4 regions of the Streptomyces sp. NPDC000878 genome follow, and region 1 is predicted to be linked to each of the others. Evidence: riboswitches for the same ligand, from Rfam matches in the RefSeq annotation. Region 1 holds a riboswitch; each other region holds the start of a gene.
The links. Region 1 has a riboswitch for cyclic di-AMP ahead of ACWDR4_RS42635 (transglycosylase family protein). Riboswitches for the same ligand answer to the same signal wherever they lie in the genome.
Positions count from the first base shown of each region.

Region 2: it holds a riboswitch for cyclic di-AMP, as region 1 does, so the genes downstream of both, ACWDR4_RS36710 (C40 family peptidase) here and ACWDR4_RS42635 (transglycosylase family protein) in region 1, are expected to answer to the same signal.
Region 3: it holds a riboswitch for cyclic di-AMP, as region 1 does, so the genes downstream of both, ACWDR4_RS12310 (M23 family metallopeptidase) here and ACWDR4_RS42635 (transglycosylase family protein) in region 1, are expected to answer to the same signal.
Region 4: it holds a riboswitch for cyclic di-AMP, as region 1 does, so the genes downstream of both, ACWDR4_RS38015 (M23 family metallopeptidase) here and ACWDR4_RS42635 (transglycosylase family protein) in region 1, are expected to answer to the same signal.

Region 1 is NZ_JBSFMT010000083.1:13,921-17,119, forward strand. Features, by position in the region: gene ACWDR4_RS42625 (cytochrome P450 family protein) at 1-132, shown strand, start outside; gene ACWDR4_RS42630 (transglycosylase family protein) at 374-1,180, shown strand; cyclic di-AMP (ydaO/yuaA leader) riboswitch at 1,364-1,535, shown strand; gene ACWDR4_RS42635 (transglycosylase family protein) at 1,539-2,249, shown strand; gene eno (phosphopyruvate hydratase) at 2,582-3,199, shown strand, end outside.
Region 2 is NZ_JBSFMT010000059.1:63,439-66,637, reverse strand. Features, by position in the region: gene ACWDR4_RS36720 (ATP-dependent Clp protease proteolytic subunit) at 32-688, shown strand; gene ACWDR4_RS36715 (hypothetical protein) at 696-1,004, shown strand; cyclic di-AMP (ydaO/yuaA leader) riboswitch at 1,387-1,566, shown strand; gene ACWDR4_RS36710 (C40 family peptidase) at 1,570-2,043, shown strand; gene ACWDR4_RS36705 (LysE family translocator) at 2,106-2,726, opposite strand; gene ACWDR4_RS36700 (LysR family transcriptional regulator) at 2,840-3,199, shown strand, end outside.
Region 3 is NZ_JBSFMT010000010.1:108,370-111,568, forward strand. Features, by position in the region: gene ACWDR4_RS12305 (rhamnogalacturonan lyase family protein) at 1-251, opposite strand, end outside; gene ACWDR4_RS12310 (M23 family metallopeptidase) at 466-1,476, opposite strand; cyclic di-AMP (ydaO/yuaA leader) riboswitch at 1,479-1,638, opposite strand; gene ACWDR4_RS12315 (alpha-galactosidase) at 1,951-3,199, opposite strand, start outside.
Region 4 is NZ_JBSFMT010000064.1:3,598-6,796, forward strand. Features, by position in the region: gene ACWDR4_RS38010 (aldo/keto reductase) at 1-162, opposite strand, end outside; gene ACWDR4_RS38015 (M23 family metallopeptidase) at 286-1,356, opposite strand; cyclic di-AMP (ydaO/yuaA leader) riboswitch at 1,368-1,525, opposite strand; gene ACWDR4_RS38020 (PP2C family protein-serine/threonine phosphatase) at 1,783-2,943, opposite strand; tRNA gene ACWDR4_RS38025 (tRNA-Met) at 3,124-3,197, opposite strand.

The DNA.
Region 1 (3,199 bases):
GACCTTCAACTTGCCGGAGACCCGAGCGAGTTGCGCTGGCGGGGCGGGCTCATCATGCGTGGACTGCGCACCCTGCCCGTCGAGTTCACGCCGGTTCGCGAATCGGGGCATACCCCGCCAGTAGTGCCGTAGAAGATCACGGGAAGGTGACACTCCCTCAACAATGTGATCTTCACGTGATCTACGCGGCATTAACTTGTGACAAGTGATCGCCTGTCGATACGTTCGAGCACTAGTGCGACGCCTTGGCGGTATTCATTTCGGCATCCGTCGCGCCGACCCCTGCTGTCTCGCGAAAGGCAACCGCATGCTCTCCGGGAACGGACGTCACCGTCGCCCCCGTCAGGCCCCGGCTCTGCTTGTCGCGGCCGGCGTGACCGGCTCCGCCCTCGCCATCCCGCTGCTCGCCGCGACCGGCGCGAGCGCGGCAAGCGGCACCACGTGGGACAGGGTCGCGGAGTGCGAGAGTGGCGGCTCCTGGAGTGCCAACTCCGGCAACGGGTTCTACGGCGGGCTCCAGCTGACCCAGGCGGACTGGGAGGCGTACGGCGGTCTCACGTACGCCCCGAGCGCCGACCAGGCCAGCCGTTCGCAGCAGATCGCCGTCGCCGAGAGTGTGCTCGCCGACCGGGGTGCCGGGGTCTGGGACGCCTGCGCGCTGCTGTCCGGGCTCGGCAAGGACACCAGCTCGGCCGACGTCGACACGGGCGTGGCCGAGGGGAAGGGGAGTGGGGACAGGGAGGGCGGTACGTCGTCTTCGGCGTCGCCCTCGTCCTCGACGTCGGATTCGCCTACGCCTGCCTCTACTCCCTCCGCCTCACCCTCCACCGACTCCGCGCCCTCGGTCAAGGCCAAGTCCGCCGAGTCCTCGCCGTCCCCTTCTTCCTCCTCCTCAACCTCCTCGTCCCCCTCGCTGTCGAGCGAAGGGGGCGCACAAGAAGGTGACAGGTCATCCACGGGTGTGACAAATGATGGAAAACAGGGCAACTCCGGGCAGAGCAGGGAAGGCTCGTATACGGTCCGCCCCGGCGACACCCTTTGCGGCATCGCCGACTCCCTTGGCCTTGAGGGTGGATGGTCCGAGTTGTACGCCGAGAACGAGGATCTCCTCGGTGCGGACCCGAACCACATCCTCCCCGGTCAGACCCTCGAAGTCCCTGCCGAACCGGGGCAAAAGTAACCGGAGTTCACGTCACGCTTCGCGCTGAATGTCCGTTATAAATGCAGTGAGAGATAGGTCTCAGAAGCCCTGATCGTCTTTGTATTTCAGGGGATCACCTGTTTACGGTCGTCAACGCCCGCCACAGTGGGCCCCGCCGGTCGCAACGCCGAATCCTGCCAACGGCCGAACGGGAACAGTCGTCGCTTTCAAGCGCCGTAGGCAGGAGCGGGGGACCCAAGGTAAGTGCCGCACCGGGCAGTTGACCGGAGCGGCTTGGGGTTAAGCCGTGCGCCGCCCGAACGGGGCGTACGGCCGGGCAACTCAACCGGCCCGAACCCGACAGCTCACCTCGCAGGCGTCGGTGAGGGGATCACGCATGCTGTTTTCCGGTAAGGGCAAGCACCGTCGTCCGTCCAAGGCCACCCGTGTCGTCGCCATCGCCGGTGTGACCGGCGCCGCGGTCGCCGCTCCGCTGCTGGCGGCCGGCTCCGCCTCCGCCGCCACCTCCGCCGAGTGGGACACGGTCGCCCAGTGCGAGTCCGGCGGCAACTGGTCCATCAACACCGGCAACGGCTACTACGGCGGTCTGCAGTTCTCCGCCTCGACCTGGGCCGCGTACGGCGGCTCGGCGTACGCCTCCACCGCCGACCAGGCCTCCAAGTCCCAGCAGATAACCATCGCCGAGAAGGTCCTCGCGGGCCAGGGCAAGGGTGCCTGGCCGGTCTGCGGCACGGGCCTGTCCAGCGCCTCCTACGGCGGCGGTTCGAGCGACAGCTCGTCCAGTGACTCCGGTAGCTCCAGCCCCTCCAGCTCCGGCTCCGGCGAGACCTCCACCCGCTCCACCGACGAGCAGTCGGCCTCCCGTTCGCAGGAGCGACCGGCCGCGAAGAAGACCGTCACCACCCCGACCGGCAAGAAGGTCGAGAAGGGCGACGGCGAGTACAAGGTCGTCAAGGGTGACACCCTGAGCGCGATCGCCGAGGCGCACGACGTCAAGGGCGGCTGGGCGAAGCTCTTCCAGCTGAACAAGGACATCATCGACGACGCCGACTTCATCTACCCGGGCCAGCAGCTGCACCTCAGCTGACCCCGGTCACCTGCCCGCCGGAGCATCCCCCAAATCTCAGCCGGCCCGAAGGTGAACCACAGCGCCCTCACATCCGTGCCCTCCATAGTGAAGGCCTCGTGAGGGTCACCCCCGTCCCCCACGGGCTCCCCGCTCCGGTGCGTGTTCCCCCGTACGCACCGGGGCGGGGCTTTTTGTTTCCCTGAGGAACAATGTTTACCCTCGGTTCCGTCCATGTTCCGTCCATGGGGTGGTCGGACGGCTGGCCGATCGGCCTCGGACGGTTAGGCTCATCCCGCAGGGGCCGCAAAAAAGCCCCGCGTACCCGCGTCACATCCCAGAAGGAGATGCTCGTGCCGTCCATCGACGTCGTCGTAGCCCGGGAAATCCTCGACTCGCGAGGCAACCCCACCGTCGAGGTCGAGGTCGGCCTCGATGACGGCAGCACCGGTCGTGCCGCCGTCCCGTCCGGAGCCTCCACCGGAGCCTTCGAGGCCATCGAGCTGCGCGACGGTGACCCCAACCGCTACCTCGGCAAGGGTGTCGAGAAGGCCGTCCTCGCCGTCATCGAGCAGATCGGCCCGGAGCTGGTCGGCTACGACGCCACCGAGCAGCGGCTGATCGACCAGGCGATGTTCGACCTGGACGCCACCGACAACAAGGGCTCGCTCGGCGCCAACGCCATCCTCGGCGTCTCGCTCGCCGTCGCCCACGCCGCCTCCGAGGCCAGCGACCTCCCCCTCTTCCGCTACCTCGGCGGTCCGAACGCGCACCTGCTGCCCGTTCCGATGATGAACATCCTGAACGGCGGCTCGCACGCCGACTCCAACGTGGACATCCAGGAGTTCATGATCGCCCCGATCGGCGCGGAGTCCTTCTCCGAGGCGCTGCGCTGGGGCGCGGAGATCTACCACACCCTCAAGAAGGTGCTGAAGACCAAGGGCCTGTCCACCGGTCTCGGCGACGAGGGC
Region 2 (3,199 bases), on a different contig from region 1:
TCTTACGGAAGCCATCGAGGAGGCGCGCGCCATGAGCGACACCGGCACAGACACCGACGAACCGTCAGCCCGCTATGTCCTGCCCGAGTTCACCGAACGCACCAGTGCCGGGCACCGGACGCTGGATCCGTACTCGAAGCTGCTGGAGGAGCGGATCGTCTTTCTCGGGACGCCCGTCGACGACACCTCGGCCAACGACGTGATGGCACAGTTCATGCATCTCGAATATCTGGCGCCCGACCGGGACATCTCGCTGTACATCAACTCCCCCGGCGGCTCGTTCAGCGCGATGACGGCGATCTACGACACGATGCAGTTCGTCACCTGCGACGTGGAGACGATCTGTCTGGGGCAGGCGGCCTCCGCGGCGGCCGTGCTGCTGGCCGCGGGTACGCCGGGCAAGCGCAGCGCGCTGCCGGGGGCCCGGGTGCTGATCCACCAGCCCTCGCTGTCCGGGCCGATCCAGGGACAGGTGAGCGATCTCGCCATTCAGGCACAGGAGGTCGGCCGGATCCGTACCCTGCTGGAGGAACTGCTCGTACGGCACACTGGACAGAGCCCGGAGCAGGTCGCCGCGGACATCGAGCGGGACAAGATCCTCGACGCGCAGGCCGCCCTGGAGTACGGGCTGGTGGACCGGGTCGTGCCCAGCCGCAAGTTTTCGGACCCCGCCCCCGGCACGAGGTGAGCCACCGATGCTTCCGCCCGAACTGCCTCCGCTGCCCGCCCTGACGCGCGCGGAGGGCGAGTTGATCGACCGTTACCTCGAAGTGGCCGATCTGCTCGGCCGTATCAACCCCGCGTACCACGGGGACACCTACCGCGGACTGCGGGCCGCGCAGGCTCTGGTCGCCAAGGCCGTGGCGCTGCGGGACGCGCTGGAGTTGATGCATCAGCGTGGCGAAGCGGAGGTGCATGCCCATACGCTGGCGCGTGCGCTGCGCGTCCTCGACGGGGAGCGCCGAACGGCGCGTGTCACCGTTCCGCGTGAGCCCGCCAGTTGACCCACCCGGCCGACGGACCCGTACCGGACGGGCCCGTCCGTCCCGGCGACGGACTGTCCGGAACGAGCCCGGGAGCGACTGGATCGCATCCCCCGTTCGGCGTAGTCATATGTCCCCCGGTCGGCCCGTTCGGCTTGCGCGACGCGCGTAGTTCACAGCTGGAACCGCGATGTTTCCGTGCTGGTCCGGGGGTGCGCGACCCTCGCCGAATTGGTCCGAGGGGACGCGTGTCCACCCGAATGGGTCACGGGTGAGTAACGCCACAAAGCCCTGATTCCATTGGGATTTTCCTACTTCCATGAGCCAAGATCCCTTCCTGACGACAAGCCCCCGCCACCACGGTGGGGCGATCCGGGTGGACGCCGAGTCCTGCCGCCGCCCGGATGACCGGTCGACAGATGTGCATCGGCAGGAGTGGAGGACCCAGGCACGACGGGTCGCCGGAACGGTCACGCCATGACCGGGCCGAGCAGCCCTTGGGGTGAAGCCGCGTCAGCGGCCGGGCAACTTCGCCAGCCCGAATCCGACAGGTCATCCTTCACAGGCGGCTGACGAAGGGTTGCGCATGTCTGCGCTCAATCGTGTTCCGTCGATGATGTCCCGAGCCGGTACGGCCTCGGCCCTCACCCTCGCCGCCGTCGGCGGCAGCCTGGTGATACCGGGGGTCGCGACCGAAGCCGCGGCAATCGCGCCGTCGACGAAGGCACTTCAGATCGCGGCCTCCAAGAAGGGCTCCCCGTACAAGTACGGCGCCACGGGACCGAACAGGTTCGACTGCTCGGGGTTCACGCTGTACTCGTACAAGAAGGCGGGCAAGAAGCTGCCTCGTACGGCGGCGTCCCAGTACAACAAGACCAAGCACATCTCCGCCAAGAGCCGCCGCGGCGGGGACCTGGTCTTCTTCCACTCGGGCTCGAACGTCTACCACGTGGGCATCTACGCCGGGAAGGGAAAGATCTGGCACTCCCCGAAGACCGGGGACGTCGTGAAGCTCCAGAAGATCTGGACGAAGAGCGTCTGGTACGGCCGGGTCAGCTGACCTGCCCGGAGCGGGACGGCGGTTTCCGGAGCCGCCGTCCCGCCCCGGGACCCGTCGGCCCCTCACAGCGACAGCAGGGGCTCCAGCAGGAGCAGCGAGCCGAGGACCGTCAGCGCGGTGCCGGTGACCGCCTCGACGGCCCGGGCGGCCCGTGGCCGGCGCAGCCACCGCCCGAGCCGGTCCACCAGGAGTGCCACCGCCGGGAACCACACCAGGGCCAGCGCCACGACGATCAGCGCGAGCAGCAGCGTCCTGGGCAGTGCGGGAGCGCCCGCCGGCACGAACTGCGGCAGCAGGCTCAGGAACGTGATGGGCGCCTTGGGATTGAGCGCGTTGGTGACGAAGCCCTGACGCAGCGGTCGTACGGCGACCCTCGCCTCGTCGGCCATCTCCTCCCGGCGCCCGCGCAGCGACCACAGCGTCCGCGCCCCGAGATACAGCACATAGGCCCCGCCCAGCAGTTGGAGCGCGCGGAAGAGCGCGGGCACCGCCGTGAGCACGGCGGCGACACCGGCGACGGCCAGCGCGGTGTGCAGAAGCAGCCCGCCGGTGATCCCCAGCGCGCACGCGACCCCGGCCCGCCGGGAGACGAGAGCGTTGCGTACGACGACGGTGAAATCGGCGCCCGGCATGGCGACCATGCCTGCGGCGACCCCGGTGAAGGCGATGAGCTGTGCGTCCATGGCGTCCAGCGTGCCCCGGCCCGGCCTTCAGCAGGTATGTCGAATATCCTGGGTCTGCCTTAAGCAGTCGTTAAGGCTTGGCCACCGCCTCTCTCCGTCCCTGGAGCCGCAGGATGTACGACCCCACTCGCCTCGCCGCTCTCGTGGCGGTCGCCGAGGCCGGGTCCATCACCCGGGCCGCCGAGCGCCTCGGCTACACCCCGCCCGCGCTCTCGCAGCAACTCGCCAAGCTGGAACGGGAGACGGGCACCGCGCTGCTCGTACGGCATCACCGGGGAGCCAGGCTCACACCAGCGGGCGAGCTGCTGGTGGCGCGGGCCCGCCGGGTGCTGGACGAACTGGACCGGGCCCGGCACGAACTGGCCGGGCTCACCGGGCTGTCGGGCGGCACGCTCCGTCTCGGCACCTTCCAGACGGCCGGGATCCAGCTGCTGCCGCCGATGCTGAGCGCGTTCCGCCGGGCCCATCCGGAC
Region 3 (3,199 bases), on a different contig from region 1:
GAGTTCAGGCGGCGTCCGCCCTTGTACACGTTGAAGGCGATCGCGTTGCCATGGCGCGCGTACTCGGTGCCGAGCAGCCGCCAGCTGAGGAAGGTGCCCTTGCCGGACGGTACGGCGACCAGGCCTCGGTCGAGGTTCTCGACCACCCGGCGCGAGGGCTCGGCCGCGTGTCCGGCGGGCGCGGAGAGCGCCCCGGCCGTCAGGATCGCGGCGACGACGGCGCCGGTTCTTCGGCGTCGACTGGAATGCACAGGTCCTCCGTAGACAGTCGCAGAGAGAGTAGAAAGCGCTTGCGCAGCAACGGAGTTCACTGTGCCCCCACCTTCTCGCCCTGTCGACGCTCCGCGGGCCCACGCCACAAGACTGCAATGCGACGATCATGAAGGCACACATACGGACATGCCGAAGGCCGGACCCGGGGATCGGGGTCCGGCCTTCGGCGGCTGTCCTCGTGAGGTGTCGGTGTCAGCCGACGGCGACACCCTTCGAGCGGAGGTACGCGACCGGGTCCACGTCGGAGCCGTAGTCCGGGGTGGTGCGGATCTCGAAGTGCAGGTGCGGTCCGGTCACGTTGCCGGTGGCACCGGAGAGACCGACCTGCTGTCCCTCGGTCACGGTCTGGCCGGCCGAGACGGAGAGCTGCGAGAGGTGGGCGTACTGGGCGTAGTAGCCGTCGGCGAGCTTGATGACGACCTGGTTGCCGTACGCGCCGCCCCAGCCCGCGGAGACGACCGTGCCGGCGCCGACGGCCTTGAGGGAGGTGCCGGTCGGGACGACGAAGTCGACGCCCGTGTGGTAGCCGCTGGACCACATGCTGCCCGACACGTGGTAGGCGGTGCCGATGGTGGCACCGGCCACGGGGAGGGTGAAGCCGCCGGAGCTGCTGGTGTCGGCGGCCTCGGTCGTCGTCGAGGTGTCGGCCGTCGCACTCTCGGCGGCCGGCTTGGACGTCTCCGTCTGGGTCGACTTCGAGGAGGACGAGGACGACGAGGACTTCGTCGAAGACGAGGACGAGGAAGAAGACGAGGAAGGCGAAGAGGTCGACGCGGCCTTCTTGCCGATCGTCAGCTTCAGACCGGGGTGGATCAGGCTCGGGTCGGAGCCGATGGCGGTCCGGTTGTCCGAGTAGAGCTTCTGCCAGCCACCGCTGACGCTCTGCTCCTGGGCGATCTTCGAGAGGTAGTCGCCGGCCTGGACCGAGTAGATCCTGACGCTCGCCTTCTTGGCGGCGGAAGACGTGGAAGCGGCGGCCTTTCCGGCCTTTTCCGTCTTCGCGGAAACGGACTCGGCCGATACGGACTTGGCCGATTCCGAAAGCGACGACACGGACTGGGCGGTGGACTCCGCCGTGGCCGCATGGGCGCCGGTGGCTCCCAGAAGCGGCAGAGCGAGAGCCGCTCCGCCAGTTCCGGCAGCGGCTATCGAGCGGGAGAAACGCTGGGACTTCGGACGGCGGTGCTTACCCTTCGCGGGCATGACGAATTCCTCTCCGTCGCCTGCGAGGTGAGCTGTCGGGTGCGGACTGGAGATGTCCGGCCACGCCTGAACGTGACTTAACCCCAAGCCTGTTCCAGAGACCGGAACAGGCGTTCTACCTGTGGGTCCCCCGCTCCTGCCGTTGTCGGGTGTTCGATGCGGGCTCCGGGCGGCGGCAGGATTGGGCGTCCGTCCGGATTGGTGGCGAACGTAAGCGACCAAGACGCACGGAAACAAGCCTGGGGTTCCCTGTGTACGGGTTTCCTGTGGTCCTCCCCAGAATTCCCGGTCACTGTCCGTGAATTACGGATCTTTCCGCCCCTCGAACTCCCTTAAAACACGCCTAAATTACGTGAACATGACGGCGACACACGGTCACGAATATGACGCTGCTCACTCGCCCGATTCACAGCAACCTTTATTCCCAGGCGAGTTGGAATGAAGACACCATAGGCGCCATATGGGGCAGAAGTGTCAGATGCGACGCAGGCGGAGAACTGCCGCATCCAGGTCACCCTTGAGCCCGGTTCGTAGTCCGTGGTGCAACAGCACGGCACCCCGGTGGACTTCGCCCGTTTCGCGGCATTCGTACGTCGCCGAGGGGTCGAGTCCGCGCAGCCGCAGCGCCGGGAGCGGCTCACCGTGGTGCTGCGCCTGGAGCCAGGCCAGGACGACGGCCTCGTCCCCGAGCACGTACTGCACCGCGCTCAGCCCACCGGTCGGCCGCCGCAGCCGGTAGAGGTCGCCGCGCTGCACGACGGGCCGGATCTCCTTGTACAGCCCCACCCACTCCCCTGCCTCGGCCAGCTCCTCCTCGGTCCATTTGGTGAGGTCGCCGCCGACGCCGAGCACCCCGGCCATCGCGCTCACGAACCGGAACCGCAACGAGCTGACCCGGCCGTTGAGCTGGGTGTTCGGGCTGTCGGTGACCCAGGCGGCCATGACCCGCGCGGGATGGATCTGACTGAAGCCCTCCTGGATGGCGAGCCGGTCCAGCGGGTCGGTGTTGTCGGAGGTCCACACCTGGTCCGTACGGGCGAGGACACCGAGGTCGATCCGGCCGCCGCCACCCGAGCAGGACTCGAAGGCGACGTCCGGGTGGGCCGCCCGCAGCCGGTCCAGCAGGGCGTACAGCCCGTGGACGTGGTCGACCCACAGGCGCTGCGGATAGTCCTCGCCGGGCCAGCCGGCGTCGGTGAAGCAGCGGTTGAAGTCCCACTTCACATAGTCGATCGGCGCACTGGAGAGCAGCCCGTCGAGCTGCTCCCAGAGGTACTGCCGGACATCCTCGCGCGCCAGGTTCAGTACGAGCTGATTGCGGAACTCCGTCCTCTTTCGTCCCGGTTGGAACTGCACCCAGTCGGGGTGCGCGCGGTACAGATCGCTGTCCGGGTTGACCATCTCGGGCTCGACCCAGATGCCGAACTGCATCCCCAGGGCGTGCACGTACTCGGCGAGCGGCTTGAGTCCCGCCGGGAAGCGGTCCGGGTTGGGCGTCCAGTCGCCGAGGCCGGCCCGGTCGCTGGTGCGGGCCCCGAACCAGCCGTCGTCCACGACGAACAGCTCGACGCCGATCGCGGCGGCCCGCCGGGCCAGCACCCTCTGCTGCTCCTCGGAGATGTCGAACTCCGTGGCCTCCCAGGAGTTGTAGAGCACGGGCCGGTCCCGGTCGGCGTCCGGCACGACGAACGCGCGCTGGTACGTGTGCCACGACCGGCTCGCC
Region 4 (3,199 bases), on a different contig from region 1:
GTCGGCGGTGTCGAGGAAGTTGCCGCCGGCGGCGGCGTAGGCGTCGAGCACCTCGAAGGACGCCTTCTCGTCGGCGGTCCAGCCGAAGACGTTGCCGCCGAGGGCGAGGGGGAAGACCTCCAGGTCCGATGATCCGAGCTTGCGCAGAGCAGGAGTAGTCATGCTCCTTGTCAACGCCCGACCCGGACGCACTGATTCCGGCGGTTCACGAACATCGTGTGAACGCCGGAATCAGTCGGGATCAGTCGGAATCGAGCAACGTCTGCCTATCGAGCAACGTCTGTCTTACGGGTTGAGGCCCATGCTCCGCAGCCACGCCATCGGGTCGATCCCCGCGGTGTCCGAGCTGCTGGTGTGGACCTCCATGTGGAGGTGGGCCCCGGTGACGTTGCCCGTGGCGCCGACTCGGCCGATCACGTCACCCGTGTTGACCTTCTGGCCGACGCTGACGTTGATCGAGGACTGGTGGGCGTACCAGATCTCGGTGCCGTCCTCGAGGGTGAGGATCGTGCGGTAGCCGTAGGAGCCGCTCCAGCCCGCCTCGGTGATCGTGCCGGTGTGGACGGCCTTGAGCGGGGTACCTGTGGGAGCGGCGAAGTCGAGGCCGGTGTGGTAGCCGGAGGACCACAGCGAGCCGGCCTGGCCGAACGTCGAGGTGATCGTGTATGAGGAGGTCGGCAACGTGTACTGCTTGGCCAGCTCGGCGAGCCGCGCGGCCTCCAGCTTCGCCGCGGCTTCCTCGGCGGCCTTCTTCTTCGCGGCGGCGGCCTTCGCGGCGGCCTCGCGCTTCACCTTGGCGGCCTCGTCGGCGGCCTTCTTCGCGGCGGCGTCCTGGGCGGCCTGCTGGACCTTGGCCTCGGCCTGGTCCTTCTGCTGCTCGGCCTGGAGGATGATGCGGGCGCGCAGGGCCTCACCCGCGTCGCTGGTGCCCTGCTCGGTCTCCTCGGAGGTGACGCCGACGCTGCTGAGCGCGTTGGGGGAGCCCTGGGGCTCGTCCTTCGAGTCGTCGTCGCCCGCGAAGGGCGAGCCGACGGAGGGCAGGTCGGGGATGGAGATGGAGACGGGCGGCTTGCCGGTCTGTGCGGTGGCCATGCCGGCCCCGCCGACGGCGGCTATGACACCGACGCCGAGAACGGTGGAGCTGCGGGCGAGTCCTCCGCCGCCGCGCTGCTTGCCGACGCGGTGCCGGCCGCGAACCGGACGAGTGGTGTCCGCGCTGGGATTCCACTCCTCCCAAGGGCCCTCGTCGGTGCGACGGCTGCCGAAGCCGAAGGTCGGGATCTTGCCGGCCTCGGTCTCGCTGCTGCGCTGACTCGGTACGAACGGGGCCTCTGGGGCGGCCGGGTTTGACGCCACGTGGGCGTGCTCCTTTCCTTCCTTCTCGCCTACCGGGTTAGCTGACGGGTTCGGAGCAGGAAGGTCTCCTACGCGCGTATACCTGCCGTGTTGCCACGGCGGCGGACGAGCGATTCACCCCAAGTTGGTGGTTCCCCGGTTCCCTCGCGGGATTCGGCGCGTGCGCACGGAGCCGACTCTTGTGACGGCTGGGACAACCGCGCTGCGTTATCGAACGTTAATAGACCAGGGCCCCGGATTCCAAGCCGTTCCCGTTGATCGTTAATCCTTTTCCCGAGGACTTTCTAGGCCAGCACCGGTGAAAATCGGGCGAGTTGACCATGCCGTAAGTGACTCCTGAGTTTTGACTGTGTGTCAGATGTTATGCGGAGCGGGATCGTTCACTCACGGCCGGTGACAACCGACGACAACCGATGACAATCGCTCTCAGGGTCGTCTCACGGCGAGCAGCGCCATGTCGTCCGTCGTGCCGCCGCCCGAGTGCCGGCGCACCTCGTCGGCGAGGGCGGCGAGGAGGGCGGCCGGGTCGCGGAAGACGCGGCCCGTGAGCCGGGCCGCCGGATCGAAGAAGACGCCGTGCCCGTCGCGGGCCTCGGACAGCCCGTCGGTGTGCAGGAGCAGCGCCGCGCCGCCGGGAAAAGGCGTCGTCTCGGCACGGTCGGGCGCGCCGCCGAGGTCGCCCATGCCGAGCGGAAGCGCGGCTTCGGACGGGCTGAGGACGCGCAGGGTGCCGTCGGCGGTGAGCAGCAGGGGCGGGGGGTGGCCGCGGTTGACGATGCGGACGATCCCGTCGCCGTGCGGGAGTTCGGCGAGTACGGCGGTGGCGAAGCCCTCGGTGATCTCCAGACCGCCGCGCCGGGCGGCCTCGCGCGCGAGGGCCCGCTCCAGCCGCTGGGCGACCGCCTCCAAGGTCGCCTCCTGCTCGGCGGCCTCCCGGAACGCCCCGATGACGACGGCGACGGCCGCCACGGCCCCCATCCCCTTGCCCCGCACGTCCCCGAGGACGAGCCGCACGCCGTACGGGGTCTCCTGCACGGCGTAAAGGTCGCCGCCGATGAAGGCACCCTCCTGGGCGGCCTCGTACCGGGCGGCGATCTCGAACCCGCCGATGTGCGCGTCCGGTTCGGGCAGTACGGCGCGCTGCGCGGCCTCGGCGATCTCGTGGGCCGTGGCGAGGCGGCGGTCGCCCCGGCGTACGACGCGGTTGATGACGACGGCCAGGACGGCGACCGTGGCCACGGTGACCGTCTCGGTGAGGGTGTCGGCGTCCGAGGAGAACTCGAAGCGGACGTGGACCAGGTACTCGGCGAGGAGCGCGGCAGCGCCGGTGACGGCCGTGGTGCGCAGCGAGGAGAGCGGGGCGGCGATGAGCGGGGCGGCGGTGAAGAAGGGGACCGCGGTGAAGTCGTGCGGGGTGGCGTAGTCGTAGACGATCCCGGCGACGATCAGGAGCGCGGGCAGGACGCGCACGAGGGTCCGCACCCGGGAGACCACCACCGCCTCTTCCGGCGATCCCGTCCCTCCCGGCTCTCCCGACCGCGCCACTCGTCTCGTCTCCCGCCGGATCACCCGCCCCGTCCCGTTCAGGTTCGTCCCGCTCAGATTTCCGGGAACGGGTACGGCGGGCGAGCCGGGTGGACCGACCGGGCTAAAGGAGAAGGGTGGGGCGGGCCCGCGAAAAGGGCGGGACGGGCCGGAAAAAAGGGGGGCCTGGAAACGACTCAGGGCCGGAAACCAGTTTCCTGGTTTCCGGCCCTGGGCCTTCAGTAGCGGGGACAGGATTTGAACCTGCGACCTCTGGGTTATGAGCCCAGCGAGCTACCGAGCTGCTCCACCCCGCGCC